DNA from 3 places in the Variovorax pasteuri genome. Region 3 is predicted to be linked to each of the others. Evidence: predicted binding sites of a transcription regulator. Region 3 holds the regulator's gene; each other region holds the start of a gene.
The links. Region 3 encodes sigma-54, which starts transcription at its own class of promoters, with help from an activator protein. Its sites were predicted from a motif close to TGGCANGNAANCTGCTTT; they were not measured.

Region 1: the regulator sigma-54 is predicted to act here: its motif matches at 6,181-6,198, upstream of ACSFBM_RS28620 (isopenicillin N synthase family dioxygenase).
Region 2: the regulator sigma-54 is predicted to act here: its motif matches at 4,946-4,963, upstream of atzF (allophanate hydrolase).

Annotation. Positions count from the first base shown of each region.
Region 1 covers NZ_JBPJZS010000010.1:121,360-131,364, forward strand. Annotated here, with positions in the region: gene ACSFBM_RS28595 (ABC transporter permease) at 1-855, opposite strand, end outside; gene ACSFBM_RS28600 (ABC transporter permease) at 855-2,000, opposite strand; gene ACSFBM_RS28605 (ABC transporter ATP-binding protein) at 2,020-3,546, opposite strand; gene ACSFBM_RS28610 (BMP family ABC transporter substrate-binding protein) at 3,570-4,679, opposite strand; gene ACSFBM_RS28615 (VOC family protein) at 4,744-5,130, opposite strand; gene ACSFBM_RS28620 (isopenicillin N synthase family dioxygenase) at 5,147-6,148, opposite strand; gene rutR (HTH-type transcriptional regulator RutR) at 6,365-7,081, shown strand; gene rutF (NADH-dependent FMN reductase RutF) at 7,121-7,657, opposite strand; gene ACSFBM_RS28635 (malonic semialdehyde reductase) at 7,683-8,288, opposite strand; gene rutD (pyrimidine utilization protein D) at 8,285-9,127, opposite strand; gene rutC (pyrimidine utilization protein C) at 9,133-9,525, opposite strand; gene rutB (pyrimidine utilization protein B) at 9,549-10,005, opposite strand, start outside.
Region 2 covers NZ_JBPJZS010000009.1:196,938-206,942, forward strand. Annotated here, with positions in the region: gene ACSFBM_RS27560 (AtzE family amidohydrolase) at 1-280, opposite strand, end outside; gene ACSFBM_RS27565 (AtzG-like protein) at 277-483, opposite strand; gene ACSFBM_RS27570 (ABC transporter ATP-binding protein) at 497-1,330, opposite strand; gene ACSFBM_RS27575 (ABC transporter permease) at 1,327-2,154, opposite strand; gene ACSFBM_RS27580 (ABC transporter substrate-binding protein) at 2,157-3,161, opposite strand; gene atzF (allophanate hydrolase) at 3,181-4,917, opposite strand; gene ACSFBM_RS27590 (M48 family metallopeptidase) at 5,272-6,129, opposite strand; gene ACSFBM_RS27595 (AmpG family muropeptide MFS transporter) at 6,190-7,575, shown strand; gene ACSFBM_RS27600 (beta-ketoacyl-[acyl-carrier-protein] synthase family protein) at 7,781-8,986, shown strand; gene ACSFBM_RS27605 (beta-ketoacyl synthase chain length factor) at 8,983-9,831, shown strand; gene ACSFBM_RS27610 (NAD(P)/FAD-dependent oxidoreductase) at 9,874-10,005, shown strand, end outside.
Region 3 covers NZ_JBPJZS010000014.1:51,319-61,323, forward strand. Annotated here, with positions in the region: gene ACSFBM_RS31700 (YceI family protein) at 1-231, shown strand, start outside; gene ACSFBM_RS31705 (hypothetical protein) at 228-485, opposite strand; gene ACSFBM_RS31710 (LysE family translocator) at 623-1,282, shown strand; gene ACSFBM_RS31715 (phospholipase D family protein) at 1,301-2,914, opposite strand; gene rpoN (RNA polymerase factor sigma-54) at 2,925-4,538, opposite strand; gene lptB (LPS export ABC transporter ATP-binding protein) at 4,556-5,350, opposite strand; gene lptA (lipopolysaccharide transport periplasmic protein LptA) at 5,347-6,057, opposite strand; gene ACSFBM_RS31735 (thiol:disulfide interchange protein DsbA/DsbL) at 6,201-6,848, opposite strand; gene ACSFBM_RS31740 (SPOR domain-containing protein) at 7,002-7,748, opposite strand; gene argS (arginine--tRNA ligase) at 7,757-9,442, opposite strand; gene ACSFBM_RS31750 (hypothetical protein) at 9,578-9,922, shown strand; gene ACSFBM_RS31755 (DUF2214 family protein) at 9,996-10,005, opposite strand, start outside.

The DNA.
Region 1 (10,005 bases), on a different contig from region 3:
CCACACCATCACGCCGAGCGTCACCGCGTACGGCGTCATCATCACGAAGTACTGCGGCAGCTGCACGCCGGCCGCGGCCAGCTGGGGAATCAACGCCTCGATGCAGCCGAACAGCACCGCGCCCACCAGCGCCTTCCACGGCGACCAGCGCGCGAAGATCACCAGGCCCACCGCGATCCAGCCGCGCCCGCCGGTCATGCCCGCGATCCACAGCTTGGTGCTGACCACCGAGATGTAGGCGCCCGCCAGGCCCACCAGCGCCGAGCCCGCGAGCACCGCCGCGAAGCGCCACGCCGTGACGTTGATGCCCGCCGCATCCGCGGCCTGCGGGTTTTCGCCGACGGCCCGCAGCCGCAGCCCGGTGGAGGTGCGCGCGAAGAACCACGCCACCGCGCCGAAGATCGGCAAGGTGAGCCACACCATCGCGTTCTGCGCAAAGAGCTTGCCCACGCCGGGCAGCATCGACAGCGGCCACAGCGCCATCGCGCCGATGCCGTCGGTGGCGTGGTTGGTCCAGTCGGCCATGGAGCCGACCAGCGAGGTGAGGCCCTGGCAGAAGAACACCAGCGCGAGCCCGGCAATCACCTGGTTCACGCGCAGCCAGATCACCATCACCGCGAACAGCATCGACACCACGCTGGCCGCCAGCATCGCGAGCACCAGCGACACGGCCGGTTGCCCGATGGCGATCTGCGCGCCGATGCCGGCCAGCGCGCCGACCAGCATCAGCCCTTCGGCGCCCAGCGAGAGCACGCCCGCGCGTTCGCTGATGATGAGGCCGAGCGCCGCGAGCGCATACGGAATGGCGAAGTCCGGCGTGCTCGCGAGCCAGTTGAGGATGACACCACCGCTCATTAGAGAACCTCGCCCCCCACGCGGCGCAGCCGGTGGCGAATGAAGAAGTCGCTCGACGCGACGCACACCACGATGATGGCCTGGATCAGCTGCACCATCGAGAACGGCACCTGGTAGAACACCTGCAGGCTGCGCCCGGTGACGAACAGGGCGGCCACCAGCAATGCGACGACCGTTGCCGCCAGCGGGTTGTTGCGCGCCAGGAAGGCGATGAGGATGCCCGAGAAGCCGTAGCCCTGGTAGAAGGCCTGCGTGAGCCGGCCTTCCTGCCCCGCGACCACCGCGAAGCCCGCGAGCCCGGCCATCGCGCCCGACAGCAGCACCGCGCCGTAGATGGTGCGCCGCACCGGCACGCCGTTGGCATGCGCCACGCGCGGGTTCGCGTCGACGAAGCGCAGGTACAGGCCCACGCGGCTCACGCTCACCAGCCACCACGCCAGCAAGGCAACAATGCCCGCCAGCAAAATCGCGCTGCCCACGCCGCCACCGAGCTCGGGCAGGCGCTCGAACGCGCGGAACTGCGGCGAGTAGGGGAAGTTGTCCTTCGGGTCCTTCCAGCTGCCGTACACCAGGTGCAGCAGGAAGTTGGCCGCCATGTAGTTGAGCATCAGCGTGGAGATGATTTCGTTCACGCCGAGCTTCAGCTTGAGCCATGCCGGGCCCAGCACCCACAGCAGGCCGCAGGCCACGGCGGCCACGAACATCAGCGGCAGGCGCAGGTTCTCGGGGCCGATCTGCCACATCGAGAGGGTGGTCGCGCCGATCGCGCCCCAGATCATCTGGCCCTCGAGCCCGAGGTTCCAGAAGCGCGCGCGGAATGCGATGGAGCCCGCCAGGCCGACCAGGATCATCGGCGCGGCCTGGAACAGCACGGCGCGAAAGTTCTGTCCGTCGAAGAAGGTCTGCGTGACGAACTCGTTGGCCAGCTCGTCGGCCGGCACGCCGGCGGCCACCAGGATCGCGGCGGAAATTGCGAAACCGACGAACAGCGCGGCCGCGAGGATCAGCGCCTGCCAGCGCCATGCCATGTGCTGGCGGATCTCGAGCGCGTAGCGGCGGCGCGCGAGCGGCTGCATGGCGCGCGGCGCTTCATGAGCGAGAGGAGCGAGAGCAGCGGTGTGGGGGGGCTTGGGTGTGTGTGCCATGTCGGCCGTGAGGGATGCTTCAGCCATGGTCGACCATCGCCTGTCCGATGGCCTGGCGGTCCGCGGGCTGCGCGAATTCACCGGCAATGCGACCGCGTGTCATCACGCCCACGCGGTCGGCCAGCTGCAGCACTTCGTCGAGGTCTTCGCTGATGAGCAGCACCGCGGCGCCGCCGTCGCGCGCGGCACGCAGCCGCGCATGCACCTCGGCGCTGGCACGCACGTCGAGGCCCCGGCTCGGGCTGTGCGCGAGCACCAGCGTGGGCGACTTGCCGAACTCGCGCGCCAGCACCAGCTTCTGCGCATTGCCGCCCGAGAGCAGCGCGGCCTTCTGCGCGACCGAGCGCACGCCCTGCACGTCGAAGGCGCGCACGGCTTCCTGCGTGTCGCTCTGGATGCGGCCCCGGCGAAGGCGCCACACGGGCCCGTAGCGCCCGGTGTGCACGCGGCCGATGGCGTAGTTCTCGGCCACCGACAGGCCGCCCGCGAGCGCGAGCCCGTAGCGGTCGGCCGGAATGGCGGCAATGCCGATGCCGCGGCGCGCCGAGGCGGCCAGGGTCTTCAGGTCGCCATGGCCCGCGAGGTCGATCTCGCCTTCGGTGGCCTCGCCCGGCAGGCCCATGATCGCGGCCGCCAGCTCGCCCTGCCCGTTGCCGCCGACGCCGGCCAGGCCGTAGATTTCGCCGGCGTGCAGCTCGAGGTCGACCCCGTCGAGCACGCGCCGGCCTTCGGGCGAGGCCGGCGTGCGCAGCCCGCGCACCGACAGCCGCACCGGCCCGCGCGAGGCGGCCGAGGCCTGGAAGCCTTGCGCGGCGATCGATTCGCCCACGGTGAGCTTCACCAGCTCGGCGACCGATGTTTCGGCGGGCTGCAGCGTGGCCACCGTGCGGCCGCCGCGCATCACCGTCACGCGGTCGGCGTAGGTCTTCACGTCGGCCATCTTGTGCGTGACCAGCACCACGGCGGCACCGGCACGCGCCAGGCCCTGAACCGTCTGCAGCAGGCGCGCGGCCTCCTGGTCGGTGAGCACGGCGGTGGGCTCGTCGAGGATCAGGATGCGCGCGCCCGCGAGCAGCACCTTGAGGATCTCGACGCGTTGTTGCTCGGCAATGGACAGGGCGTCGACCCGCTTCGACGGATCGATGTCGAAGCCCAGCTCCGATGCCTTGTTGCGGATGTCGCGTGCCATCTCGCGCAGCCGTTCGCCGTGGCTCTGGAACTCGGCCGGCGGCGGCGCGGTGAGCAGGATGTTCTGCGCCACCGTGAACGGACGCACCAGCTTGAAGTGCTGGTGGACCATGCCGATGCGGTGCCGTGCCGCATCGCGCGGCCCGGTGAAGCGCACCGCGTTGTCGTCCACCAGCAACTGGCCGGCTTCGGGTGCATACAGACCGGCCGCGATGTTCATCAGCGAGGACTTGCCCGCGCCGTTCTCGCCGAGCAGGGCGTGCACCTCGCCCCAGCGGGCGGCGAAGTGTGCGTCGGTCAGCGCCGCAAAACCGTCGAAGGACTTGCGGATGCCGGTGAGTTCGAGCGCGTTGGGCATGGGCGTCTTCGGTCCTTGCTGGCTTACTTCTGCGTGACCACGCCCTTGACGAACCAGTCCATCTTCCACAGGTCGGCGTCGGACAGCACGGCACCCTTGGCCACGCGCTCCTTGCCGTCGCGGTCGGCGAGCGGGCCGGCATAGACCTGCTTGCCCTTCATGATCGCGTCGCGCTCGGCGGTGATGGCCGCGGCCTTGTCCTTGGGCACGGCGGGGCCGAAGCCCGCGATGTCGGTGCCGCCGTCCTTCATCTCGATGAAGGCGCCGTAGGGGGCGGGCTTCCATCCGCCGGCCATCACCTTCTTCAGCTCCGGCGTGAGGAACTTGTCCCACACCCAAACGGACGAGCACAGCGTGGCCTTGGGTGCGAACTGGCGCAGGTCGCGGTGGTGGCCGGTGCCGTACACGCCGCGCTCCTGCGCGACGATCTGCGGCGTGGGGCTGTCCACGTGCTGGCCGATCACGTCGGCGCCCTGGTCGATGAGCGCGGCGGCGGCGGCGCGTTCCTTCACCGGGTCGTTCCACGCGCCGGTGTAGATCACGTTGACGGTGGCGTTCGGGTTCATCTTCTGCGCGCCGAGCGCGAAGGCGTTGATGGTCCAGTTCACCACGCCGAAGGGATTGGCCGCGACGAAGCCGAGCTTGCCGGTCTTCGAGGCCGCGCCCGCGGCCATGCCGCAGAGGTACTGGCTTTCGTAGGTGCGGCCGTAGAACGATTCGAGGTTGGTGCCGTTGGTGGTGCCCGAGCCGTTCAGGAAGGCCACGTCGGGGTACTTGGCGGCGAGGTCCTTGAAGCTGTCGGAATAACCGAAGGCCGTGCCGATGACGATGTTGGCGCCGCGCTGAATGAATTTTTCGGCCGCAGGCTTGATGGCCGAGGCGTCTTCGGGCACGTTCTCGACGAACTGGATCTTCTGGCCGATCTCCTTCTCGATCTTCACGCGGGCTTCGTCGAAGGCCTGCGTCCAGCCGCCGTCGTTCTTCGGGCCGAAGTAGAGCATGGCGATCTTCGGCTTGTCCTTCAGCGTGAAGCCGTCGGCGGCCGCGGCGGGCAACGTCGTGAACAACGCGCCGCCGGCTGCGAGGCTCAGGGCCAGGCCGAGGGTGGTGCCGTGGGAGGGAGTGCGCAGCATGGAGCAACCTTTCGTGAGGAGCATGGGAGGAGACGGGGAAGAAAGAGAAGAAAGCCGCGTGCCGCTACATCATGAAATTGATGCGGAACACGTTGCCCTCGGGGTCGAGCAGCACCGACTGGTACCAGTTGTAGTAGGTGACGTACGGCGGCTTGATGAGCGTGGCGCCGGCCTCCAGCGCCACGGGCACCATGCGGTCCACGTCGGCCTGGCTGTCGACGTCGATGTTCAGCAGGAACTTCACGCCGCGCGTGTCGGAGAACTCGGCAAGGTGCAGCAGCTCGTAGGCGTCGAGCGCGTTGAAGCCCAGGCTCGACTTGCCGGTGTCCAGCCCGCGAAAGATCGGCGAGCGGATCGCCTCGATTTCGGGGAAGCCGAACACGCGCTGGTAGAAGCCGCTGAGCGCGACCACGTCCTTGGCGAAGACGTTGACGTAGGAGAGGTGCGCCATGTGCGTGGGGCCCCGGTCAGGCGGTGGCCTTGGTGCCGCCGAACGTCGTCTGCTTGACGAACTTCGAGGTCAGGTGATCGCCGGAGGAAATGGGTGCGTACTTGGCGCTCTCGCCGGGTGCGAGGCAACTCGGCAGGCACTCGACCATCGCGTCGTAGTTGGGCTGGTGAAAGAACACCAGCGACTGGCGGCGGTTGGTGCTCGCCACCTCGAACGGCGGGTTGATCACGCGGTGCAACGTGGACACCCACTGGTCGTTGGTCCACTGCATCATGAGGTCGGCGATGTTCACCACCAGGCCGCCCTCGACCTGCGGAACGTCGACCCACTGGCCGGCCTTGTTGAACACCTGCAGGCCCTTGTCGTCGGGCAGCACGATCGTCAGGCTGCCGTAGTCGCTGTGCGCACCCGCGCGCAACTGGCCGGGCAGCGGCTGCTCGCGCTGCGGCGGATAGCTCAGCACGCGGAACATGCTGATGTGCTCGTCGATCTTGTCGTCGAAGAAAGTCTCCGGCAGCGACAGGCCGAGCGCGAAGATGCGCATCAGCGAGCGCGAGAGATCGCTCATGGCGTCGAAGTAGCCTTCGTAGGCTTCGCGGAAACCGTCGATGGGCGGCCAGCTGTTGGGCTCGAAATGAGGGCCTGCGGCGGGGCCGCGGTGGTACTCGTCGTTCGGCACGTTCGAAGGGCCGATGGAGAACGACTCCTTCAGGTCGCCGGGCGCCGCCTCTTCCAGGCTGTACGACAGGCCTTCCTCGCCCACCGCGCTGTAGCCGCGCACCGCGTCCTCGCGCGGCCGGTCGACCTTGCGCTTCTCGGCGAGCGGCATGTCGAAGAAGGTGCGCGAGAGCGACGACACGCTGGAGATCAACGCCGGCGGAATGCCGTGGTTGGTGATGACGAGGAAGCCGATGCTGCGGCAGGCTTCATCGACTTTCTTCGCGACCTCGGCCTTGCCTTCGGCGGTGCCGGCGAAGTAAGGCGCGAGATCGATGATGGGGACGGACAGCAGGGTCATGGCGGGTTCCTCTTGCTTGGCATGCCTTTCGCCATGCAACGTCTGTGCCAGTTGGACCAAATGGACAAATCGCAATCGCCGCGTCAGCATGGTGCGTGGCAAGGCCCTTGCGTCAGCCCGTGAAGGCCGTCGTGGCGCACGGTGATGCACCGTGGCCTTACAGTGGTGCGCAGTACTGAACGAAACCGAAGACCGAGATAGAGAGAGTGAGGGAAGATGCCGAAGACCAAGGCGCTGGCTGCCAACACCAGCAAGGAAGCCAGCAAGGAAAGCCCGGCGCGCAAGCGTGCGAAACCCGTGGTGCGCAGCGCGTCCGCGGTGAGCCGCCGGCTGCGCCAGATCGAGGACAAGCGCAGCACCATCCTGGGGGCGGCACTGGGCCTGTTCTCGCGCTTCGGCCTGCACGGCACGTCGATCGACCAGGTGGCCGCGCGCGCCGATGTGTCCAAGAGCAACCTGCTCTACTACTTCGCGAACAAGGAGGAGCTCTACGTCAACGTGCTGCGCGACCTGCTGGCACTGTGGCTCGAACCGCTGCGCGGCTTCAGCGCGGAACAGGACCCGAGCCAGGCCATCGGCGACTACATTCGCCGCAAGCTCGTGATCTCGCGCGACCGGCCCGATGCGTCGCGCCTGTTCTGTCTTGAAATGATCCAGGGCGCGCCGCTGCTGCGCGACGAGCTCGACCGCGAGTTGCGCACGCTGGTGGAGCGCAAGTCGGAGGTGATCGTGGCGTGGGTGGCCGCGGGCAAGCTGGCACCGGTGGACCCGCAGCACCTGATCTACGCGCTGTGGGCGATCACGCAGCACTACGCGGATTTCGGTGTGCAGGTGCAGGCGCTGTCGGGGCACACGCTCGACGACGAGGCGTTCTTCGAGAAAACGGTGGAGAACGTGCAGCGCATCATTCTTCAGGGCATCACGCCGCGGTGAATGCCGCAAGGCGCTGTGTCTTGCTTACCGAGAGAAAAGTCAGTGCTGCGGCGGCACCGCGATCTCGTGATAGCGGCGGTCGAAGTAGATGAGCCCTTGCGCCGCACCGCCGATGGCGATGGCCACCGCCTCGCAGAACAGCACGTCGTGCGTGCCCGCGCTGGTCGCGTGCATCACGCGGCAGTCGAAGGACACGGCCGCGTCGTCGAGCATCGGCGAGCCCGTGGTGTTGCGGCTCCATCGGCCCGCCGCGAAGCGTTCGTCCATCGGCGTCTTGCCGCCGAACAGGGCCGACAGCGACTGGTGTCCCGCGGCCAGCACGTTCACGCACAGCACGCCGTTCGCCTTGAACGCCGGGTACACCGACGCCGAGCGGTTCAGGCACACCAGCAGCGTGGGCGGCTCGTCGGTCACGCTGCACACGGCCGATGCCGTGAAGCCCGCGCGGCCCGCGGGGCCGTCGGTGGTGATGATGTTCACCGCGGCGCCCAGGCGCGCCATCGCATTGCGATAGTCGGCCTTGGGCAGGCCCGGCGGCAGGCCGGCGGGGTTCGATGGAGCAGCGTGGGAGACCATGGCGTTCAACATTGCAGTGACTCCGTCAGGCCAGCACGCAGGCCGCGTCGAAGGGCAGGCGCGGCAGGCGAGCGAACACTTTCGACGCGTCGCCGTGGCCCAGGTTGATGAGGAAGTTGACGCTCCAGTCGGTGCCTTCGAAGAAGGCCGCCTCGACCTTCGCCTTGTCGAAGCCCGACATCGGCCCGGCGTCCAGGCCCACCGCGCGTGCGGCCAGCAGCAGGTAGCCCGCCTGCAGGCTGGCATTGCGAAAGGCAGTCTCGTGCGCGGCCTCGGGGCTGCCGGTGAACCAGCTGCGCGCGTCGGCATGCGGGAACAACGTGGGCAGCTGGTCGTAGAACTTGCGGTCCCATGCGGCAATGACCGTGACGGGCGCGCTCATGGTCTTGTCGAGGTTGCCCTTGGAGAGCGCAGGCGCCAGGCGCGCCTTGCCTTCGGGCGTGCGCACGAACACGAAGCGCGCGGGCGAGCAGTTGGCCGAGGTCGGGCCGAGGCTCGCGAGCGCGTAGACCTGCTGCAGCTGCGCGTCGGTGACGGGTTCGTCGGTCCAGCCGTTGTGGCTGCGCGCGCCGGTGAACAGCAGCGACAGCGCGGCGTCGTCGAGTGTGGAGAGCGTGGCGGAGGTGGTCATGCGGAAACGGTGTGTGCGGTGTGTGCGGTGGGAGTGCTCGCCCGCGAAAGAAAGGCCAGCAGGGTGCTGTTGAACGCATCGGCCTCGGTCACGCTGTGCGCGTGGCCGCCGTGCGCCATGAGGTTGAGCGTGGCGTTCGGCAGGCTGTCGGCCAGGCGCAGCGAGCAGGTCCAGGGCACGAGCACGTCGTCCTTGGCGGCGGCCACCAGCGTGGGCGCGGCGATGTCGGCCAGGCGTGCGTCGATGTCGAAGGCGCGCAGCGCGGCGATGCGCGTGCGCATGGTGTGCTCGCCGGGGAAATGCGCGAAGGCGTGATCGACTTCGTCGGCCACGCGCTTGGCGTGCGTGGCGCACCACGCGGCGGGGTACAGGAAGATCGGTTGCGCTTCGACATACGCACGCGCACCGCATGCGCCCAGCAGTGCAAGGCGCGCATCGAAGCAACGCGCCGAGTGCGGGTTGGGCTTCGACCAGGCGTTGACGAGCACCAGGCTGGCGATGCGCGAGGGCGTGTCGAGCGCGAGCTGCAGGCCGACGAGGCCGCCCAGCGCATGGCCCGCGAAATGGCATTGCGCGGTGTTCGTGGCGTCGAGGATCTCGCGCACGTCGTTCGCCATGTCCGCGATGGCATACGCATCGGGCAGGGCGCCGGGGCTGCGGCCGGTGCCGCGCTGGTCGTACGCAATGACCCGATGCCCCGCGGCAATCAACGCGCCCAGCTGCGGCTGCCAGAACCCGGCCGAGCCGCCGAGGCCCGACGACAGCAGCACGGTGGCCGCCGCGTCCGACGGCCCATGCACCTCGTAGTGCAGCGAAGTCATGCCGGTCATGCGGGTCATGTGCTTCAGGCCTTCTTGCCGACGTGCGCGATGGAGGCGATCTCGACCAGCGCATCGGGCTTCACCAGGCCGCACTGGATGCAGTAGCGGGCGGGCTTGGTGCCGGGAAAGAACTCGGCATACACCGTGTTGATCTTGGCGTAGTCGGCCCAGTCCTTGAGCATGATCTGGTTGAAGGTCACGTCGTCCATGGTGCCGCCGGCCGCTTCGACCACGCCCTGGATGATGGTGAGCACATGGCGCGCCTGCGCGCTCGCGTCGCCCACATGGACCACGTTGTTGTCCTTGTCGAAGGGCAGCGTGCCCGACACGTAGAGCACGCCGTCGGCGAGCGTGCCGGGAACGTAGGGTGCGAGGGGAACGCCGGTGCCGGGCGGGATGATGGCTTGCTTGGGCATGGGAAAAGTCCTTCGTGAAGAAATCAGGCGATGGCCGTTTCGGCCGGGGCAGTTGGTGCGGCAGCAGCAGGGGCGGGCGCGAAGGTGCGGCAGAACTGGTCCACCGTAGAGACCCATCCGAAGAAGGTCTCCACGTTGTAGACCGAGGCCTTCTGGATGGCCGCGCCGCCGAGCTCGTGCGTGGCGTCTTCCAACATCACCGCGAAGTACTCGAGGTGGAAGGCATCGCGCAGCGTCGACTCCACGCACACGTTGGTCGCGATGCCGGTGAACACCAGGTGGCGGATGCCGCGCGCGCGCAGCGTGCTGTCGAGCGTGCTGTTGAAGAAGCCGCTGTAGCGCGTCTTGGGCACCACGATGTCGCCGGACTGCGGCTTCATCTCTGCGATGAGTTCGTAGTCCCAGCCGCCCTTGGCGAGGAACTTGCCCTGCAGCTCGGGCCTGGCGCGCATGGTCTTCAACGCGTTCGACTTGTGCCAG
Region 2 (10,005 bases), on a different contig from region 3:
GGCCGGCAATGTCGAACAGGTTCTTCACCGCGAAGGGCACGCCGAGCAGCGGCAGCTCGCGGGTGCGCGCACCGTGCGCCGAGGCCAGCGAGGCATCGACCTGCGCGGCGCGGCGCAGCGCGCGTTCGCTCAGCACGGAAGTGAAGGCGTTGACCTTGCCGTCGGTGGCATCCACGCGGTCGAGGCTGGCCTGCACCAGCGCGGTGGCGCTCGCAGTACCGGTGCGAACGGCTTCGGCCATGTCGGACGCATCGCGCGCCAACAGCTCCGTGGCGGTCATACAGCTTTCTCCTCGGCCTCGACCGGCGAGAAATGCACCGCCGGTTCGGCCGACATCGTGAGCGGCACGGCCTCGACCACCGCGGCGAACTCGGCCGCGAGCGCGAAGTAGCGCAGCACGCCGGGCCGGTGTTCGGGCGACAGGCGCAGGTCGAGCACCGCGGCGGCGGCGTCGACGTAGCTTTCGATCTGTGCGGGTGTCATGGCAACGCTCCTTCTATCGGCGCACTTCGCGCTGGAAGATGTCGAGGCTGAGCTTCTTCATGGCCACGAAGCTCTCGGTGCTCAGCGTCTCCACGGTGCGCGGACGCGCATCGCCGTAACGCAAGATCTCGGCCACCTTGGTGGGCCGCTTGGTCAGCAGCAGCACCTCGTCGGCGAGGTACACCGCTTCTTCGAGGTCGTGCGACACCAGCAGCATGGTGGTGCCGGTCCGCATGAACACCTCCTGCAGCTTCTCGCGGATGAAGAGCGTCATCTCGAAGTCCAGCGCGGAGAAGGGCTCGTCGAGAAACAGCACCTCGGGGTTGGGCGCCAGCGCGCGCATGATCGACGCCGTCTGCTGCTGGCCGCCCGAGAGCTCGTAGGGAAAGCGCTTCAGGTCGAACTTGACGTCGAAGGACGCCACCAGCTCTTCCATGCGCCGGTCGACCTCGGCCTTGCTGCGGCCTTCGAGCTTCAGCGGATAGGCGATGTTGTCGATGGTGCGCATCCACGGGAACATCGCCTCGCGGTAGTTCTGGAACACGTAGCCGATCTTGGTGTCCTTGCGCTGCTTGCCGTCGAACAGGATCTCGCCCGCGTCGATGGGCACCAGCCCCGCGATCATGTTGATGAGCGTGGACTTGCCGCAGCCGTTGGGCCCGAACACCGAGACGATGGCCCGCTTGGGAATGTCGAGGTCGAAGTTCTCGTACAGCGGCCAGCCGGCGAAGTACTTGGTGAGCCCGCGGATGGTGATGTGCGTGCCGGCGGGACCGGGCTTGAACGCGGGCTTGGGCACGTCGGCGTACACCGGGCCGTTCAGGACGATGTCGGAGGTCACTTTCATCTTCCGCTCCAGTGCACGATGCGGCGCTCGGCAATGAGGAAGAGGATGTTGAGCGCGTAGCCCAGCGCACCGGCCGAAAGAATCGCCGCGTACATGCTCTTCACGTTGAGCACCTGCTGCGCGTCGATGATCCGGTGGCCCAGCCCCGTGTCGGAGCCGATGAACATCTCGGCCACGATGACGATCACCAGCGCCATCGACACGGCCGAGCGCAGGCCGACGAAGGTGGGCTGCAGGCTTTCCCAGATCAGCACGTCCTTGAAGACCTGCCAGCGCGACGCACCCATGACCTTGGCGGCCATCACGCGCTGCTTGCGCGCATTCATCACGCCGTAGGCGCTGTTGAACACCACGATGAGCAGCGCGCCGAAGGCCGCGATGGCCACCTTGTTGACGTCGCTCACGCCGAAGATCAGCAGGAACAGCGGAATCAGCGCGGACGAGGGCGTGGAGCGGAAGAAGTCGATCAGGAACTCCACGCTGCGATAGGCCTTCTCGTTGCTGCCAAGCAGCACGCCCAGCGGCACGCCGATGGCCGCCGCGATGACGAAGGCCTGCAGCGTGCGCCACACCGTCATCGCGAAGTCGGTGAGCAGCGGTCCGCCCGCCAGCCCGGTGACGAGCGCGGCGATGGTGTCGGCCGGCGTGGGCAGCAGGATGGGCTTGATGAAGCCCAGGCGCACCACCAGGTCCCATGCGATGAACAGCACCACGGGGCCGATGAAAGGCAGCAGGCGCTCGCGCAGCGGCGTCTTCGGTGCGGCGGCGTTGAGGCTGGCCGGCGGGGTCCACGGCGCGGCCGTGGTCGAGCTTGCGTCGGCCATGGTCATGCCTTGTAGAGAAGGCCGTCCACCAGCACCTTCTTCTCGAAGATGCCTTTCTCGGTGAACAGGTCGTAGAACTTCTGGAAGTACGCGACGTCGCTGGGCTTGAACTCGTTGTAGAGCATGTACGACGCGAGCGGCACTTCGGCCGTGAGCTTGCCTTCGATGGCGGTGTAGCCCTTCATGAACTGGCGCGCCTCGTCGGGCTTTGTGCGCACCAGCTCCACGCCGCGCGCGTAGGCGGCGATGTACTTCTTCGCCACCTCGGGGTTCTTCTTGATGAACTCGGTGGTCAGGCTGGCCGCGCCGCCATGCCACGGCGCCATCGGGTCGCCCAGGATGTACTTGGCCACCACGCCGGCTTCGATGACGCGCGTGGTGCCGTTCATGCGGCCCACGGTGCCGGTGGGTTCCAGCGTGTAGCAGGCGTCGACCTGGCCTGCCACCAGCGCGGCCACGTGCTGGCCGATGGGCAGTTCGGTGACGGTCGCGCCCTTGGCGCCGGCGCGCTCCAGCATGGTCTTGCACAGCGTGACGTTCTGGATGCCGGGCCCCGAAGCCACCCGCTTGCCGGCCAGCTCGGCCATGGTCTTGACGGGGCTGTCTTTCGCGACGATGAACTCGTCGAGCACGAACTTGGCGTTGCTCGGGTTGGTGCAGAAGATCTTGAACAGGCCGGGCTGCGCGATCTCGCCGATGGCGAGGTTGGCCGAGCCGGTGCCGTTGGCGCTGCCGTCGCAGCGGCCTGCGAGCATGCCTTCCATGACCTGCTGCGCGCCGGCGAACTTGAGCGGCTCGACGTCGAGGCCGGCTTCCTTGAAGTAGCCCTTGTCGACCGCCGCGAAGAACGGCAGGCCCGCGGCCACGGGCCAGAAGCCGATGCGCAGCTTGGGCGCGGCCTGCGCGCGCACGAGGGCGGGCGCGGCCAGCACGGCCAGGCCTGCGGCGCCGGCCTGCAGCAGCTGGCGGCGGTGGCGCGAAGCGGAGGGTTTGTTGGGGGTGCTCATCGGGACTCCTGGATCAAAGTCAAAGGGAAGAAGGTGCGGTGCCGGTGCCGGTGCGGTTGGCGACGTAGGCACGCCAGCCGCCGTGGGAGCTCACGTCCTGCGCAGCGGCCAGCGCGTGGCCTTCGCAGATGAAGCCCTTGACCCAGCTGCCGTCGGCCAGCTCGACGCTGCCGAGGCCCAGGGGCGGCGGAATCAGCGCCAGGAAGCTGCCGACCTGCGCGAGCGGTACCGACCACACCTCCAGCGCGATGGCCGCACCCGCCTCGCCTTCGGCCACGCGCTGCAGGCCGGGCTTGGGCGGCACCGTGCCCGGCAGCGCGTACAGGCGGTAGGCCGGCGACGTGGTGGTGGCGCGCAGCAGCGTGGCACCGCGCTCGGTGAGCTGGCCGTTGAGCGGCATGCCCGACAGGTGGGCACCGACCACGGCGATGGACAGCATGTCGGCATCGGCCGCGGCGAGGCCCGGAATGGCGCGCGGCGCGGGCAGCGGTTTGCCGGTGGCGCCCTGCGCGAGTCCGGTGGCGTGGTGGTAGCGCTGGCCCAGGTCGGCCAATGCCAGGTCGCTGCCGCAGGGCCCGATCAGCGTGATGCCGAACGGCAGTCCGTCGTCGCGCAGGCTGCTGGGCACCGAGAGCGCGGCGTAGTCGAGCAGGTTGACGAAGTTGGTGTACGCGCCCAGGTTGCGGTTGAGCGCCACGGGGTCGGCGCGCATCTGTTCGCGGGTGTAGTGGGTGGGCGCGGTGGGCACCACCAGCAGGTCGATGCCGCGCCACATCGGCTCGACCTTCTGCGCGATGGCGCGCAGGCGCGTCTGCGCGTCGAACACGTCGGCGGCGTTGTAGCCGCGGCCGGCGGCGAGGATGCCGCGCACGGGCTCGATGACCTCGTCGCCGTGCGCGTCGAAGAATTCGCGCACCGCGGCGTAGCGCTCGGCGACCAGCGCGCTTTCGTACAGCAGCGCGGCAGCCTCGGCGAGCGGCGCGTAGGCAATGGTGACGGGCGAGCCGCCCATGGCCAGCAGCCGCGCGGTGGCGTCGTTGAAGGCCTGCTCGGCGGCGGTGTCGCCAAAGAAGTTCAGCGTGTCGGGCACGCCGAAGGAGAAGCGCGCGGGCAGCGGCTTGCGGCCCAGGCGCAGGTTGCGCGAGTACGGGTCGCGCGCGTCGTGGCCGGCGGCGGCCAGCAGCACGTCGACGGCGGTGGCGACGGTGGTCGCGAAGATGGAGACGCAGTCCGCGCTCTGCGCGGCCGGCACCACGCCGAAGGTGCTCAGCAGGCCGCGCGAAGGCTTCAGGCCGACGATGTTGTTGAGCCCGGCCGGCACGCGGCCCGAGCCTGCGGTGTCGGTGCCGAGCGCGAAGTCGACCTCGCCGGCGGCCACCAGATAGGCCGAGCCCGAGCTGGAGCCGCCCGACACGTAGCGCGCGTCGAAGGCGTTGGGCACCTCGCCATAAGGCGAGCGCGTGCCGTTCAGCCCGCAGGCGAACTGGTCGAGGTTGGTCTTGCCGTCCAGCGATGCACCGGCTTCGAGCAGGCGCTGCACCACGGCCGCGTGCACGGTGGGGAGGCGGTCGAAGGCCGGGCAGGCGGCAGTGGTGGGCACGCCGGCCACATCGATGTTGTCCTTGACCGCGAAGCGCAGGCCGGCGAGCGGCAGGGCGAACCCGAGGGCGTCGCCGGCCCGTGCGTCCACGACGGGGGAGGCGAATTTCGCGATCCAGGCGGCGGCGGGAGATCCGTTTTCTTCGTGCACCATCATCAGGCATCCAAACATGTGTACAAGTTGAGATGCAAGCGGCGTGCCAGCGGGAACGTGCTGAGACGTGGATCAGATCAGGCGGGGATTTGCTCCTTCCCCTTCCGGGGGAAGGCTGGGATGGGGGCAGGCCTTCGATGAGGCGCCGCTCCTTTTCAGAGGCCGTCGTGCCCCCACCCCAACCCTCCCCCGGGAGGGGAGGGAGCAAGGCGGGAATGCAGGCAGGGATTTACTCCTTCCCCTTCCGGGGGAAGGCTGGGATGGGGGCAGGCCTTCGATCAGGCGCCGCTCTTTTTCGGAGGCCGTCGTGGCCCCACCCCTGCCCTCCCCCAGCGGGCGAGGGAGAAAGACAGAGGGTCAGCTCTTCTTCGCGTCCCGGTAGAGCTTTTCCACCTTCGGCAGGTTCGCCTCCAGCTTCGCGATGCGGTCCGGCCCGCTCGGGTGCGTCGACAGGAAGCTCAGCCCGCCCTGGTTCTTCGACGCCGTGGCCATCTTCTGCCACAGCGACACCGACGCCTTCGGGTCATAGCCCGCGCGGGCCGCGAGCTCCAGGCCCACCAGGTCGGCCTCGGTTTCGTCGCTGCGGCTGAACTTGAGCGTGATGAGCTGCGTGCCCGCGCGCGCCGCCATGTCGCCCACCTGCCCCAGCCCGAGCAGCTGCGCACCGATGGAGAGCGCCGCCCCGGTGCCCGCGCTCTTGGCCATGCGGGCGCGCGCATGCTCGCGCAGCGCGTGGGCCATCTCGTGGCCCATGACCATGGCGACCTCGTCGTCGGTGAGCTTGAGCTGGTCGAGGATGCCGGTGAAGAAGGCGATCTTGCCGCCGGGCATGCAGAAGGCGTTGATCTGCTTGCTGCCGATCAGGTTGACCTCCCACTTCCATTCGCGGGCGCGCGAGTTCCACGGCATGGCGAAGGGAATCAGGCGGTTGGCGATGGTGCGCAGGCGCTGCAGCTGCGGGTTGCCGTCGGCCGCGAGTGCGCCCTTGGCGCGCGCCTGCTCGAGCAGCTGGCCGTACTGCTGCACGCCGGCCGCCTCGATCTTGTCGGCGGGCACGAGGTTGCGCGCCATCGAGGCGTTGCCGACGTTGACCTGCGCCAGGGCAGGGCCGCTCAGGGCCGCGCCGGCGGCAGCCAGCAGGAAGGCCCGCCGGGGGTTCCAGGGCGACGCCATGGCGGGCGCGGCAAATTCGGAGCGGTCGCATCGTGTGCACATAGGGGCGGGATCATAGGAACAAATGAAGACAAACGCGCTCCGCGATGACCCCGGGCGCTCATGGACAATCCGAAGCTCATGCCCGTACCTTCCGCAGAAACCTCGACCGCCCCCAAACCGCCCTGGCGCGACGCGCTGAAGGTCTACCTCGAGCCCGCCACGCTGCGCATGCTGGCGCTGGGTTTCTCCGCCGGGCTGCCGCTGCTGCTGGTGCTGGGCACGCTGAGCTTTCGCCTGCGCGAGGCGGGCATCGACCGCACCACCATCGGCTACCTGAGCTGGGTCGGGCTGGCCTACGGCTTCAAGTGGGTCTGGGCGCCGCTGGTCGACCGCCTGCCGCTGCCGCCGCTGACCACCCTGCTCGGGCGCCGGCGCGGCTGGCTGCTGCTGGCGCAGGGCGTGGTGATCGTGGGGCTGGTCGGCATGGCCATGAACGACCCGCGCCTGGGGCTCAAGCCGCTGATCTGGTGCGCGCTGCTGGTGGCCTTCGGCTCGGCCACGCAGGACATCGCGCTGGACGCCTTTCGCATCGAATCGGCCGAGACGCGCAAGCAGGCCGCACTGGCCGCCGCCTATCAAACGGGCTACCGGCTCGCGATGATCTGGGCCGGCGCGGGCGTGCTGTGGGTCGCGGCCTGGGCCGAGGTGGCACCGGCCGTGGTGGCCACCGGCGCGGCGGCTTACCAGAACGGCGCCTGGAAGACGGCCTACCTGGTCATGGCGGCCTCCATGTCGGTCGGCGTCGTCACCGTGCTGCTGTCGCCCGAGCCGGTGCAGCGCGTGCTGCCCCCGGCCAAGAACGCGGCCGAGTGGCTGCGCAACGTGCTGGTCGAGCCCTTTGCCGACTTCATCCGGCGCTACAAGTGGCAGGCGGTGCTGATCCTCTCGCTCATTGCCATCTACCGCATCAGCGACGTGGTGATGGGCATCATGGCCAACCCGTTCTACGTGGACATGGGCTTCACCAAGGACGAGGTGGCCACGGTCAGCAAGATCTACGGCGTGGTCATGACGCTGGCGGGCGCCTTCGTGGGGGGCGTGCTGTCGATGCGCCTGGGCGTGATGCGCGTGCTGATGCTGGGCGCGGTGCTCAGCGCGGCCAGCAACCTGCTGTTCGCCTGGCTGGCCTCGCGCGGGCACGACCTGACGGCGCTGATCGCGGTGGTCTCGGCCGACAACCTGGCCGGCGGCATCGCCTCGGCGGCCTTCATCGCCTACCTGTCGAGCCTGACGAACATCAGCTACTCGGCCACGCAGTACGCGCTGTTCAGCTCGCTGATGCTGCTGCTGCCCAAGTTCATTGCCGGCTACTCGGGCGTCTTCGTCGACGCCTACGGCTACAGCACCTTCTTCACCGCCACCGCGCTGCTGGGCGTGCCGGTGCTGGTGCTGGTGGCGCTGGCCTCGCGGCTCACCGCCGTCGCCGGGCCTGCGGACCGGCCTTGAGACGGCTTTGAAGCCCCGCTGAAGCCGCGTTCAAGCGCCCGCCGGACGGCCTCCAGGCGCCCGGCCGTATAGGACACGACCGACGTCCCGCGCAGCCCGCAACTGGTAGGCTGTTCGCGTATACATTCGCTTTTGCTCCTTTTTGTTTCCTTTTCTTGCGCTCCCTTCTGGAGCCCCCGTTGTCAGCAAGCCCACCTACAAGATCGTGCCGTCCCGAATTCCCCCCCTCCAAATCAGCGCCTTCACGGCGACCTCCGCGGTCGGCGTCGGCAAGGAAGCGCTGGCCGACGCGCTGGCGCAGTCGCGCAGCGGCCTGCGCGCCAATGACTTCGGCGACGCGCCGCTGCCGACCTGGATCGGCCGCGTCGACGGCATCGAGGAGGTGCGCCTGCCCGAGCTGCTCGCCCAGTGGGACTGCCGCAACAACCGGCTGGCGTTCATGGGCCTGCAGGCCGACGGTTTCATCGAGGCGGTGGCCGCCGCACGCGAGAAGTACGGCGCATCGCGCATCGCGCTGATCCTGGGCACCTCCACCGCGAGCATCGGCGAGACCGAGCTGGCCTACACGCAGCTGGACGCCGAAGGCAGCTTTCCCCCGAATCAGCGCCGCCCCGCAGTGCACACGCCCCATTCGCTGGCCATGTTCACGCAGGAACTGCTGGGCATCAGCGGCCCGAGCGAAACCATTTCGACCGCCTGCTCGTCCAGCGCCAAGGTGTTCGCCTCGGCCGAGCGGCTGATCCGCCTGGGCCTGGCCGACGCGGCCGTGGTGGGCGGTGCCGACACGCTGTGCGGCAGCGTGCTGTTCGGCTTCAACTCGCTCGAGCTGGTGTCGACCGAGCCCTGCCGCCCCTTCGACGCCGAGCGCAACGGCATCAGCCTGGGCGAGGCGGCCGGCTTTGCGCTGGTCGAGCGCGTGCAGACCGGCGCCGCGGCCTCCTCGCTGCTTCTGCTGGGCTACGGCGAGGCGAGCGACGCCCACCACATGTCCACGCCGCACCCCGAGGGCCTGGGCGCCGAACGTGCCCTCGACGAGGCGCTGGCGCGCGCCGGCCTCGCCCCCGACGACATCGACTACATCAACATGCACGGCACCTCCAGCCAGAAGAACGACGAAGTCGAAGGTGCGCTGGTGGCACGCCGCTTCCCCGCGCACACGCACGCCAGCTCGACCAAGGGCTTCATGGGCCACACGCTGGGCGCGGCGGGCATCGTCGAGGCGGTCATCAGCCTGCTGGCGATCGAGCGCGGCCTGAAGCCGGGCACCGTGAACACCCGCACGCTGGACGAAGGCTTCGGCCCGCAGATCCAGCTGGCGCCGGTGCACGGCGAGGTGCGCTACGTGCTGAGCAATTCCTTCGGCTTCGGCGGCAACAACTGCTCGCTGGTGTTCGGCAAGGCCCCCGCATGAGCACGAACGACGCCAAGCCCGTGATGCCCCCGACCCTCTACATCGAAGGCCCCGCCTTCTGGACCCCCACCCTGCCCGGCTGGGAGGCCGCGCGCGCCGCCTTCCGCGGCGAAGGCCCGCTCAGCGACCCGCCCGCCAAGCGCCCCGCGCCGCAGGTGCTGGCCCCGGCCGAGCGCCGCCGCGCGCCCGACACCGTGGCGCTGGCGCTCGAAGTGGCAGCCGCCGCCATGGCCGCCTCGGGCCGCAACGCCGCCGAGGTGCCCTGCGTGTTCACGTCGGCGCACGGCGACCTGTCGATCAACGACTACATGTGCAGCACGCTCGCCTCCGACCCGAAGATGCTGTCGCCCACCAAGTTCCACAACTCGGTGCACAACGCGGCCGTGGGCTACTGGACCATCGGCACCGGCTGCATGGCGGCCAGCAATGCCGTGTCGGCCTTTGAGCACAGCTTTGCCTCGGGACTGCTCGAAGCGGCGGTGCAGTGTGCGGCCGACCAGGAGCCGGTGCTGCTGGTGGGCTACGACACGCCCACGGTGGGCGCGCTGACCTCGGTCACCGACAGCCGCGGCCTGCTCGCGGTGGCATTGGTGCTGGCCCCCGCGCCCACCGAGCGCACCGTGGCAGCGCTGCAATGGTCGCTGGCCAGCGATGCCGAAGCGGCCACCACCGCCACGGCACCGCGCTCGGACGCTGCGAAGTCGCTCGCCGGCCTGAACCCGATGGCGGACGCGCTGGGGCTGTTCGAGGCGCTGGCGCACCTCGATGCCGGCACAGCGGCGCCCGTCGATCTGCCGCTGTCGCCTTCGCTGTCCCTGCGGCTGCGACTCCAGCCCCTGTCCTAGCCCGTCCACCCGTTTCCCGAACCACCACCCGGAGCCGACCCCATGAAAGACACTGCGACTGACTCCTTCGACGCGGTGATCATGGGCGGCGGCCTGGCCGGCCTCACGCTGGCGCTGCAGCTGCGCCGGCGCTTCGCCGACCTGCGCGTGCTGGTGCTGGAGCGCCGCGCCCAC
Region 3 (10,005 bases):
GCCGACGTGCCCGGCAAGCTCACCCTGATGGGCCAGACCCGGCCGGTGACGCTGAAGGCCGCGCGCTTCAACTGCTACCTGAGCCCGCTCATCAACCGCCAGGTCTGCGGCGGCGACTTCGAGACGACCGTGGAGCGCAGCGACTGGGGAATGACCTGGGGGCTGAACTTCGGCTTCGAGAACAAGGTGAAGCTGCTGGTGCAGGTCGAGGCCGTCAACATCCAGCCCTAGGCGCGGGGGTGCTGGACGCCGGCCAGGCGCTTGCGCTCGTCGTCCTTGGAGGCTTTGAGCCAGTTGCGCAAGGCCACGAACGCACGCGGCAGGTTCAGCAGCACCAGCATCCAGGCACCAGTGACCACCGTCATGAACGCGCCGAACAGCAGTTGCTCGGCCAGCGGGGCGTCGCTCCAGTAGAAGAAACTCAGCAAAAACGACAGCACCACAGCCCAGACGGCCAGAAGGATGAGGTTTTTCATTTTTTGCATCGCAGTAACTCCGGTGCAGAAAATGTAAACCAAAAGTTACCCAAGTACTACTTAAAGTTTAGTTTTGAATCCCCGATCAGCGTGCACTAATGCACGCTGATCGGGCATTCGGTCTTCACGAGACGCCTTTCCAGCCCATGAACACCACCCTTTCCCTGCTCGGCATTGCCGGCGCCATGGCCGTCGGCGCGATGAGCCCCGGTCCCAGTTTCGTGATGGTCGCCCGCACGGCGGTGGCCTCCCGGCGCGACGGGCTGGCGGCCGCGCTGGGCATGGGCGCGGGCGGACTGGTCTTCGCCATTGCCGCGCTGGCCGGCCTGCAGGCGGCGTTCCTGGCGGTGCCGGCCCTGTACCTCGCCATCAAGGGCTTCGGCGGCGCCTACCTGGTGTACCTGGGCGTGCGCATCTGGCGCGGCGCGCGGCAGCCGCTGGCCATGGCGGCGGCGGTGCCCCCGGGGGTTACCTCGCCGGGCGCGCAGGGTAGTGGCGCACACCCCTTGCGCACCTTCCTTGTCGGCCTGGCCACCCAGGTCAGCAACCCGAAGACGGCGGTGGTCTACGCCAGCATTTTCGCGGCCTTCCTGCCGCGCGACGTGCCGCTGGTGCTGGCGCTGTCCGTGCCGGTGGTCATCTTCTGCATCGAGACCGGGTGGTACACCATCGTCGCGCTGGCCCTTTCTTCGGCGGCGCCGCGCTCGGCCTACCTGCGCTACAAGGCCTGGATCGACCGCGCCGCGGGCGGCGTGATGGGGCTGCTGGGCCTGCGGCTCGTGTGGTCGGCCGTCAGCGGCAAGTGACGCGCGGCAACCGCACCGCTAGAGCAGGCTCTCCGGCGTGAGCGGCGCCAGGATCTCGAGCATCGTGCGGTCCCAGAAGCCCGAGTCAGGCTCCTCGGTCAGCACGGTGAGCTTGCCGGCGTCGTCGCTGGTCCACTCGATGCGCGACTCGTTGCTGCCCTCGGCAAAGCGCAGCCGGTAGGCGCCCTGCTGCTTGAGCACGTCGAGCAGCTTGAGCATCTGCTGCGCCATTTCGGAGCTGTGGATGATCAGCCCGATCTCGGTGTTGGCCGACTCGGAGCGCGGGTCGAAATTCATCGAGCCGACGAACAGCGTGCGCCGGTCGATCACCGCCGACTTGGCGTGCAGCCGCCCCACCGAAGTGCCGAACAGCCCGAGCCGCACGCTGCGGCGGGTGCGGCTGGAACTCAGCTCGTACAGGTCGGCGCCCAGCTTGAGCATGTCGGGCCGGTAGCGGCGGTAGGCGGTGTGCACCAGCGGCTCGTCGGTGGCGGCCAGCGAGTTGGTGACCACGCTGATCTTCACGTTGCGCCTGCGAATCTCGCGCATCACCTCCAGCCCGGTGGCGCCGGGAATCAGGTACGGCGAGACGATGGTCACCTCGGAGCGCGCACGGCGCATCTGCTCGACCACGTTGTAGCGCACGCTGTCGACGTCCAGCAGCGGCACGCCGCCGTAGGAAGCCGTCTTGCCGATCACGCGGTCGGGCGAATCGGCGTAGGCCTCGGCCAGGGTCCAGATCAGGTTGAGCTTGCCGGTGTTCAGGTCGTCCGCCATCGGGCTGTAGCCGAGCAGGTCGTTGGGCGCGGGCAGCGGCGGGGGTGGCGTGGTGTCGGGGCCGGTGGCGGCCTCGAAGCGGCGCTGCAGTTCGTCGCGCGGCACATCGGTGCGCACCACGGAGCCGATGGGCCGCACGTAGACGCTGTTCCAGTACTGGTCGAACAGGCTGCCCAGCCGCGGTATGAGCGCGCCGGTGACGAAGGTGTCGAGGTCGAGAAAGTTCTCGCCCGCGGTGCGCCGGAAGTACTGGTTGCCGATGTTGCGCCCGCCCGCCACCGCCATCGCGCCGTCGGCGATGAACAGCTTGTTGTGCATGCGGCGGTTCACGCGGCTGAAGTCGAACAGCGAGGCGGTGAAGCGCTTCAGGATGCTGCCGCGCCCGGCCGGGAACGGGTTGAACAGGCGCAGCTCGACGTTGGGCGTGGCGGCGAAGGCCAGCAGCAGCTCGTCCTCGCCCGAGGTGTAGAGGTCGTCCATCAGCAGGCGCACCCGCACACCGCGCAGCGCGGCGTCGCGCAGGGTGCGCAACAGGTAGCGGCCGGTCTCGTCGTTCTCGATCTGGTAGTACTGCACGTCGAGCGTGCGCTGGGCGCGGCGCGCCAGCTGGATGCGGGTGTCGAAGGCGAAGTCGCCGCCGGGCATGAGGCGAAAGCCGCTCAGGTCAGGGTCGGGCTGGGCGGCCAGCGCGATCTTGCCCAGGGCGGTGTCGGCCGATACGGCCATGGCCTTGACGGCGGGGCGCGGCGCCTCGTCGGGCAAGGTGGCGCAGCCGGCGAACAGCAGCACGGCGGCCAGCAAGGCGAGGAACCCGAGCCCCCGGCGCAACATCGGATGCGGGCAACCAGGCCTCATGGTCGTCTTGCTACAGCGCCTTGCGCAGGTTGGCGGGCGCTATGCGCAGGGCCTCGCGGTACTTGGCCACGGTGCGGCGCGCGCACTCGATGCCCTGCTCTTTCAGCATCTCGGAAATCTGGCTGTCCGACAGCGGCTTCTTGATGCTTTCCGAGCTGACGAACTGCTTGATGAGCGCGCGCACCGCGGTGCTCGACGCATTGCCGCCGGTCTCGGTGCCCAGCGCCGAGCCGAAGAAGTACTTGAGCTCGACCGTGCCGAACGGCGTGGACATGTACTTGGCCGTGGTCACGCGCGAGATGGTCGACTCGTGCAGGCCCAGTTCGTCGGCAATCTCGCGCAGCACCAGCGGGCGCATCGCGAGCTCGCCGTGCACGAAGTAGCTCTTCTGGCGCTCGACGATGGCGTTGCTCACGCGCAGGATGGTGTCGAAGCGCTGCTGGATGTTCTTGATGAACCAGCGCGCCTCCTGCAGCCGCTGCGACAGCGCCTGGCTGCCCTCGCCCTTGTGCGCCTTGAGAGCGCCCGCGTAGATGTCGTGCACGCGCAGGCGCGGCATGACCTCCGGATTCAGCATGACGCGGAACTTGATGTTGGTGCCGCGGCCGGTCTTGGTGACGATCACGTCCGGCACCACGATGTTGCGCTCCACGTCCACGAAGCGCCGGCCCGGCTTGGGCTCCAGCCGCGCAATGATCTGCAGCGCCAGGCGCACCAGCTCTTCGCTGGTGCGGGTGAGCGTGGCCAGGCGCTTGAAGTCGCGACGCGCCAAGAGTTCCATCGACTGCTTGCACACGGCCATGGCGGTCTTGCGGACCAGCTGTTCCTGCTCGGTCTCGTCCGGGCGGGCCAGCGCGCGCAGCTGGATGCCCAGGCATTCGCCCAGGTCGCGCGCGCCCACGCCCACGGGCTCCAGGCTTTGCAGCAGGCCGAGCGCCACCTGGAAGTGGTGCACGAGGTCGTCGAACTGGTCGTTGTCGTCGCCGGCCAGGCCCGAGGCCAGCGCGGGCAGCGAGTCTTCGAGGTAGCCGTCGTCGTTGAGCGACTCGATCAGGAAGCGCAGCGCGGCGCTGTCGTTCTCGTTCAGGCGCAGGCTCAGCGCCTGGCGGTGCAGGAACGACTGCAGCGACTCCTGGCTGCGCGCGAGCTCGGTGGCGTCGGCGCGCTCGTCGTCGCCCAGGTTGTTCTGGCGCGCGGGGGCGTCGCTGCCCCACTCGCTGTCGTCGGGCGCGGCCATGTCGACGGTGCCGTCGCCTTCCCAGTCGGGCTCGCGCTCGGTGATTTCCGTGGCCGGGCCGTCGGAGTCGGCGGTGCTGGTCGTCGTCTCGGTGGAAGAAGTGGAGGTGCTGGTCGCAGGCGGGGCGAAGTCGCTTTCACCTTCGATGCCGTCGCCTCCATCGCCGCCGCCGTCATCGCGCGGGACCGGCGCATCGGCCGTGTCGAGCCCGAATTCCTCGCGCGCCGCTTCTTCCGCGGTGCGTTCGAGGAACGGGTTCTCGTCCAGCATCTGCTCGACCTCCTGGCTCAGTTCGAGCGTGGAGAGCTGCAGCAGCCGGATCGACTGTTGCAGCTGCGGCGTCAATGCCAGGTGCTGCGAGACGCGAAGGGACAGCCCTTGCTTCATGGAGAGCCCACCCGCCCTTACATCCGGAAGTGCTCGCCAAGATAGACGCGTCGTACCTCGGCGTTGTCGACGATCTCCGAAGGCGTGCCTTGTGCCAGCACATGCCCGTCGCTGATGATGAACGCGTGGTCGCAGATGCCCAGCGTCTCACGCACATTGTGGTCGGTGATGAGCACACCGATACCGCGTTCCTTCAGGAAACTGATGATCCGCTGGATCTCGATCACCGCGATCGGGTCGATGCCGGCAAAGGGCTCGTCCAGCAGGATGAAGCGCGGCTGGGTGGCCAGCGCGCGTGCAATCTCCACGCGGCGGCGCTCGCCGCCCGACAGCGCCAGCGCGGGCGAATCGCGCAGGTGGTCGACCCGCAGGTCGGACAACAGTTCGGACAGGCGCTCCTCGATGTGCTGGTTGGACAGCGGCGCCATCTTGCCGTTGGCGTCGGGCTCGCTCTGCAGCTCCAGCACGGCGCGCACGTTTTCCTCGACCGTGAGCTTGCGGAAGATCGAGGCTTCCTGCGGCAGGTAGCTCAGGCCCATGCGGGCGCGCCGGTGGATCGGCATGTGGGCGATGGGCTCGCCGTCGATGGTGATCTGGCCCGCGTCGGCACGCACCAGCCCCACGATCATGTAGAACGACGTGGTCTTGCCCGCGCCGTTGGGCCCGAGCAACCCGACCACTTCGCCCTTCTGCACGTCGAGCGAGACGTCCTTCACCACCGTGCGGCTGCCATAGCTCTTCTTCAGGCCGCGCGCCACCAGGCGGCTGCCCGGCGCGCCGTTGGCGTCGTGCGTTCCAGCGGTTTCGATCACTTGCGGGTTTCTCCGTCGTCGAGCGTGGTGCTCTGGCGCAGGCCCTTGCCGGGCGCCGGGGTGGGTGCCGGCGGCGCCTTCGCGCCGGCCGGGGCCGAGGCACCGGCGGCCGGTGCGGCCGCAGCCTTGGGGGTCAGGATGGTCTTCACGCGCCCGCCGGGGGTGGACGCGTTGACGGCGGTGTTCGCCGGCACGGTGGAACCGTTGACGGTGTAGGTGTCGTTGCTCTGGTCGTAGACGATCAGCGCGCCCTGGCTCTCGTCGTTCGGCGTGGCGCCCAGCAGGCGGCGCATGACGGCGTTGCGGATGAACTTGACGTTGTCGGCGCGGCTGTCGTACTCGATGACTTCGGACTCGCCCTCGATCCACTCGTCGGGCGCATTGCGCTTCTGCTTGTAGTAGGCGCGCTTGCCGGGCGCCGCCGTGACCACGCCGTACTGGTAGCCCTCGGCGTCCTGGCGCACGTCCATGCGCGCGCCGCGGATGATGATCGTGCCCTTCGTGACCAGCACGTTGCCGGTGAACACGCTGGTCTGCTTCAGGTCGTCGTAACGCATGGCGTCCGACTCGATGTTCATCGGCTTGGTGCGGTCGGCGGTTTCGGCCAGGGCGCCCGAGGCGAAGCCGGCCAGCAACAGCGCGGCGGCAGCCAGGCGGCCGATGCAACGGAGGAAGGAGGGAGTGGTGGGGTAAGAATGCAATGTCATAGAGGCACGAAACTTGCTCGGCATTGTATGCGGCTGATTGCGCCAGCCCCGCACGCACAGATGAAAAAGCCCGCCGAAGCGGGCCAGGTATCCCTTGCAAAAAGGGAGAAGGCAGCGGCAGGAAATGCGCGCAGCCCCGGGGGTCAGCCTTTTTTCGCTTCGCCGATCAGGTAGTTGACGACCTGCAGCACCTTGGTCATGTTACCGGCGGTCTCGCCATCCACATACCAGCGACCGGCCACGGCCATCGCCGGCACGCCCGCCACCTTGTAGGCGTCGGTCATCTGCGAAGCGCGCTTGGCCTTGCTGGCCACGCTGAACGAGGTGAAGGTTTCCTTGAACTTGGCGCCGTCCAGGCCATTGGCCGAAGCCCAGGCAATGATGTTGGCGTCGCCGTTCACGTTCTGGCGCTGGGCATGGATGGCATTGAATACCTTCGGCTGGAACTCGTCGACCTTGCCCATGGCTTCGAGCGCGTAGTACAGGCGCTGCTTGGCTTCGACGTCGTTGCCCACGAACGGCACGGGAATGCGGCGGAAGGCGACTTCCTTCGGCAGCGTCTTGACCCAGGCTTCGAGCGCCGGTTCGAAGTCGTTGCAATGCGGGCAGTTGTACGAGAAGAACTCGACCACTTCGATCTTGCCGGCCGGTGCGTCGACCGGTGCGCGCTTGTCGAGCACCAGGTACTCGGTGCCTGCCTTGGGCGCGCGCGCCTGGGCGTGGGCCGGGTTGGCGGCCAGGGACAGCAGCCCGAGCGAAGTGGCGGCCAGCGAAAAGTCACGACGTTTCATTGAAAGGGTTCTCCAGTTGGTACGGCAGACTGAGCCGGCGCGCGGCGGGGAGTTCCCGCGCAGCCGGTGCGCCCAGGCGCGATCGGGTCGATGAATGGTGGCGGCAAACGCCGCGGCGCGAAGCTTAAGGGCTATTCGTGTCGGAGGCCGGGGTCAGCGCTGCACGCGGACCAGCGCCGACTCCATGCCGCCGCCGTCGAGCCGGTCCTTCAGGCGGTCGGCGTCGTCCTTCTTGTTGAACGGGCCGGCGCGCACACGGTAGACGGTGCGGCCCGCCTGCTCACGCTCGGTGACCCGGGCCTCCACGCCCATCAGCGACAGCTTGGCGCGCTGCGCCTCGGCGTCGTCGGTGGTGCGGAAGGCGCCGGCCTGCACGAAGTACATGAACGGATCGGCGCCGGAGCTGCTGGCGGCGTTGCTGTTGGTGCTGCTGCTCGGGGCAGCAGACGCGGTGGTCACGCTGCCCGAGCGCGCGCGGGCGAGGTCGCCCAGCGGGTCGTTCGAAGCCGGCAGCGCGTTGGCCTCGGCCGGCACCGGCGCCGTGCGTGGCGGCTTGGGCGCCACCACCACGGGCACCGGCGGTGCGGTCGTGGGCGGCGGGGCGCCCGGTGCCACGGCGGCGGCCGGCTCGCCGGTGACCGGGTTGACCGGACCGGTGGCGACCGGCGCGGGCTTGGCTGCACCGGCCTTGCCAGCCAGCGGCGCATTCGGGTCCCAGTCGCGGTTCTTGCGGGCTTCGGCCTCGTCCTGTTCGGCGCCGCCCTTCTGCGTCTTGGTCACGAACGGGATCGGCACCTTGGTCACATAGACCGCGATGCCCAGCGCGACGCCAAGGCCGAGCACCAGCCCGATGATCAGGCCGATGACGATGTTGCCGCGTTGTCTGGTTGTCTTCTTCATGTTGAGGTTCACATCTTGCTCGGCGCACTGACGCCGAGAATCGCGAGGCCATTGTGCAGCACCTGCGCGGTCGCGGCGACAAGCGCCAGGCGGGCCAGTTTGACCTTTTCGTCGTCCACCAGGATGCGCTCGGCGTCGTAGTAGCTGTGGTAGCTGGCGGCCAGTTCGCGCAGGTAGAAGGTGACGTCGTGCGGGGCGAAATCCTTCGACGCCGCAGTGAGCATGGCCGGGTACTTGGCCAGCAGCAGCATCAGCGCCTGCGCGGCCGGGCTCTCGAGCGGCGACAGTTCGACATCCTTCAGCGTAGCGGCGTCTCCGCCCCAGCCGGCCAGCACCGAGCAGATGCGCGCATGCGCGTACTGCACGTAATAAACCGGGTTGTCGTTGTTTTTCGTCACCGCGAGGTCGACGTCGAAGGTGTATTCGGTGTCGGGCTTGCGGCTCAGGAGGAAGAAACGCACGGCATCGGTGCTGGTCCACTCGATCAGGTCGCGCAGCGTGACGTAGCTGCCGGCGCGCTTGCTGATCTTGACCTCTTCGCCGCCCTTCATCACGCGCACCATGGTGTGCAGCACGTAGTCGGGGTAGCCCTCGGGAATGCCTTCGCCCGCGGCCTGCAGCCCGGCGCGCACGCGCGCGATGGTGCCGTGGTGGTCGGTGCCCTGGATGTTGATGACCTTGTGGAAGCCGCGCTCCCACTTGGCGATGTGGTACGCGACGTCGGGCACGAAGTACGTGTACGTACCGTCCTGCTTCTTCATCACGCGGTCCTTGTCGTCGCCGTAGTCGGTCGACCTGAGCCACAGCGCGCCGTCCTGCTCGTAGGTCTTGCCGGCGGCCACCAGCCTGGCGACGGCCGCCTCGACGCGCCCGCTGGTGTACAGGCTGGACTCCAGGTAGTACTGGTCGAAGCGCACGCGGAAGGCCTGCAGGTCCAGGTCCTGTTCGCGGCGCAGGTAGGCCACGGCGAACTCGCGGATGGCGTCCAGGTCCTCGATGTCGCCGCTGCCGGTGACCTCGCGGTCTTCGGACTTGACGGTCTTCTTCGCCTTGAAGTCTTCGGCGATGTCGGCGATGTAGTCGCCGTTGTAGGCCGGGGCTTTTTCGCCGCTGGGCCATTCCGCGTCACCGGGCTTGAAGCCGCGCGCGCGCAGCTGCGTGCTGTTGGCCAGCGTCTGGATCTGCACGCCGGCGTCGTTGTAGTAGTACTCGCGCCAGACGTTTTCGCCCTGCGAGGCGCGCAGGTTGCAGATGGCGTCGCCCAGCGCCGCCTGGCGGCCGTGGCCCACGTGCAGGGGGCCGGTCGGGTTGGCCGAGACGAACTCGACCAGCACCTTCTCGCCCGTGGCCGGCTGCCGGCCGAAGGCCTCGCCCGCGGACAGCACTTCGCGCACGATCTGCTGCTTGGCGGCCGTCTTGAGGCGGATGTTGAGAAAACCGGGGCCGGCGATCTCGATGGCCTCGACCCATTGGCCGAAAGCGGGGGTGGCGAGCAGCGCGGTGCTCAGACGCTCGGCTAGCTCGCGGGGCTTCTGGCCCAGCGGTTTGGCGAGCTGCATGGCGGCCGTGCTGGCGAAATCGCCATGGGCAGCCACCTTGGGCGATTCGAACGCGGCTTTGGAGCCAGCGCCGGGCGAGAGGGATTCGAGCGTGTTCGCGAGCGCCGCGAGCAGCTCCTGTTTGACCAATAGCATCCGGGAATTTTACCGGGGGCAAACCCGGACTCAGTTGACGATCGTCATCCGATTGTTGCCTTCGCCCGTTAGGGTGGTCGGCCCCGGGGCGGGGCAACCGTCACTCCACCCAACCTTGCAAGGACACATCCCACCATGAAAAAGCTCCTTTCCCTGGTCGCCTCCACCGTCGCGCTCGGCGCCTGCCTGTCGTTCAGCGCCTTTGCGCAGGACAAGGCCGCCGCGCCCGCAGCAGCGCCCGCCGCCATGGCCGCCCCCGCCGCCGGCGGCAGCTGCGACGCCAAGGCCATCGACAAGAACGGCAAGCCCCTGGCCGGCGCCGCCAAGGCCAGCTCCATCAAGAAGTGCGAGAAAGACACCAAGGCTGCCGCCGCTCCCGCCTGCGCCGCCAAGGCCATGGACAAGAACGGCAAGCCGCTGGCCGGCGCCGCCAAGAACAGCTTCGTCAAGAAGTGCGAAGCGGACGCAGCCAAGGGCTGAAACAGCGTTGCGCTGAAGTTGTCGCCCAGCAGGCCCGCCGAGTGCGGGCCTTTTTCATGCGCGAGGCGCGAACCTACTTATCG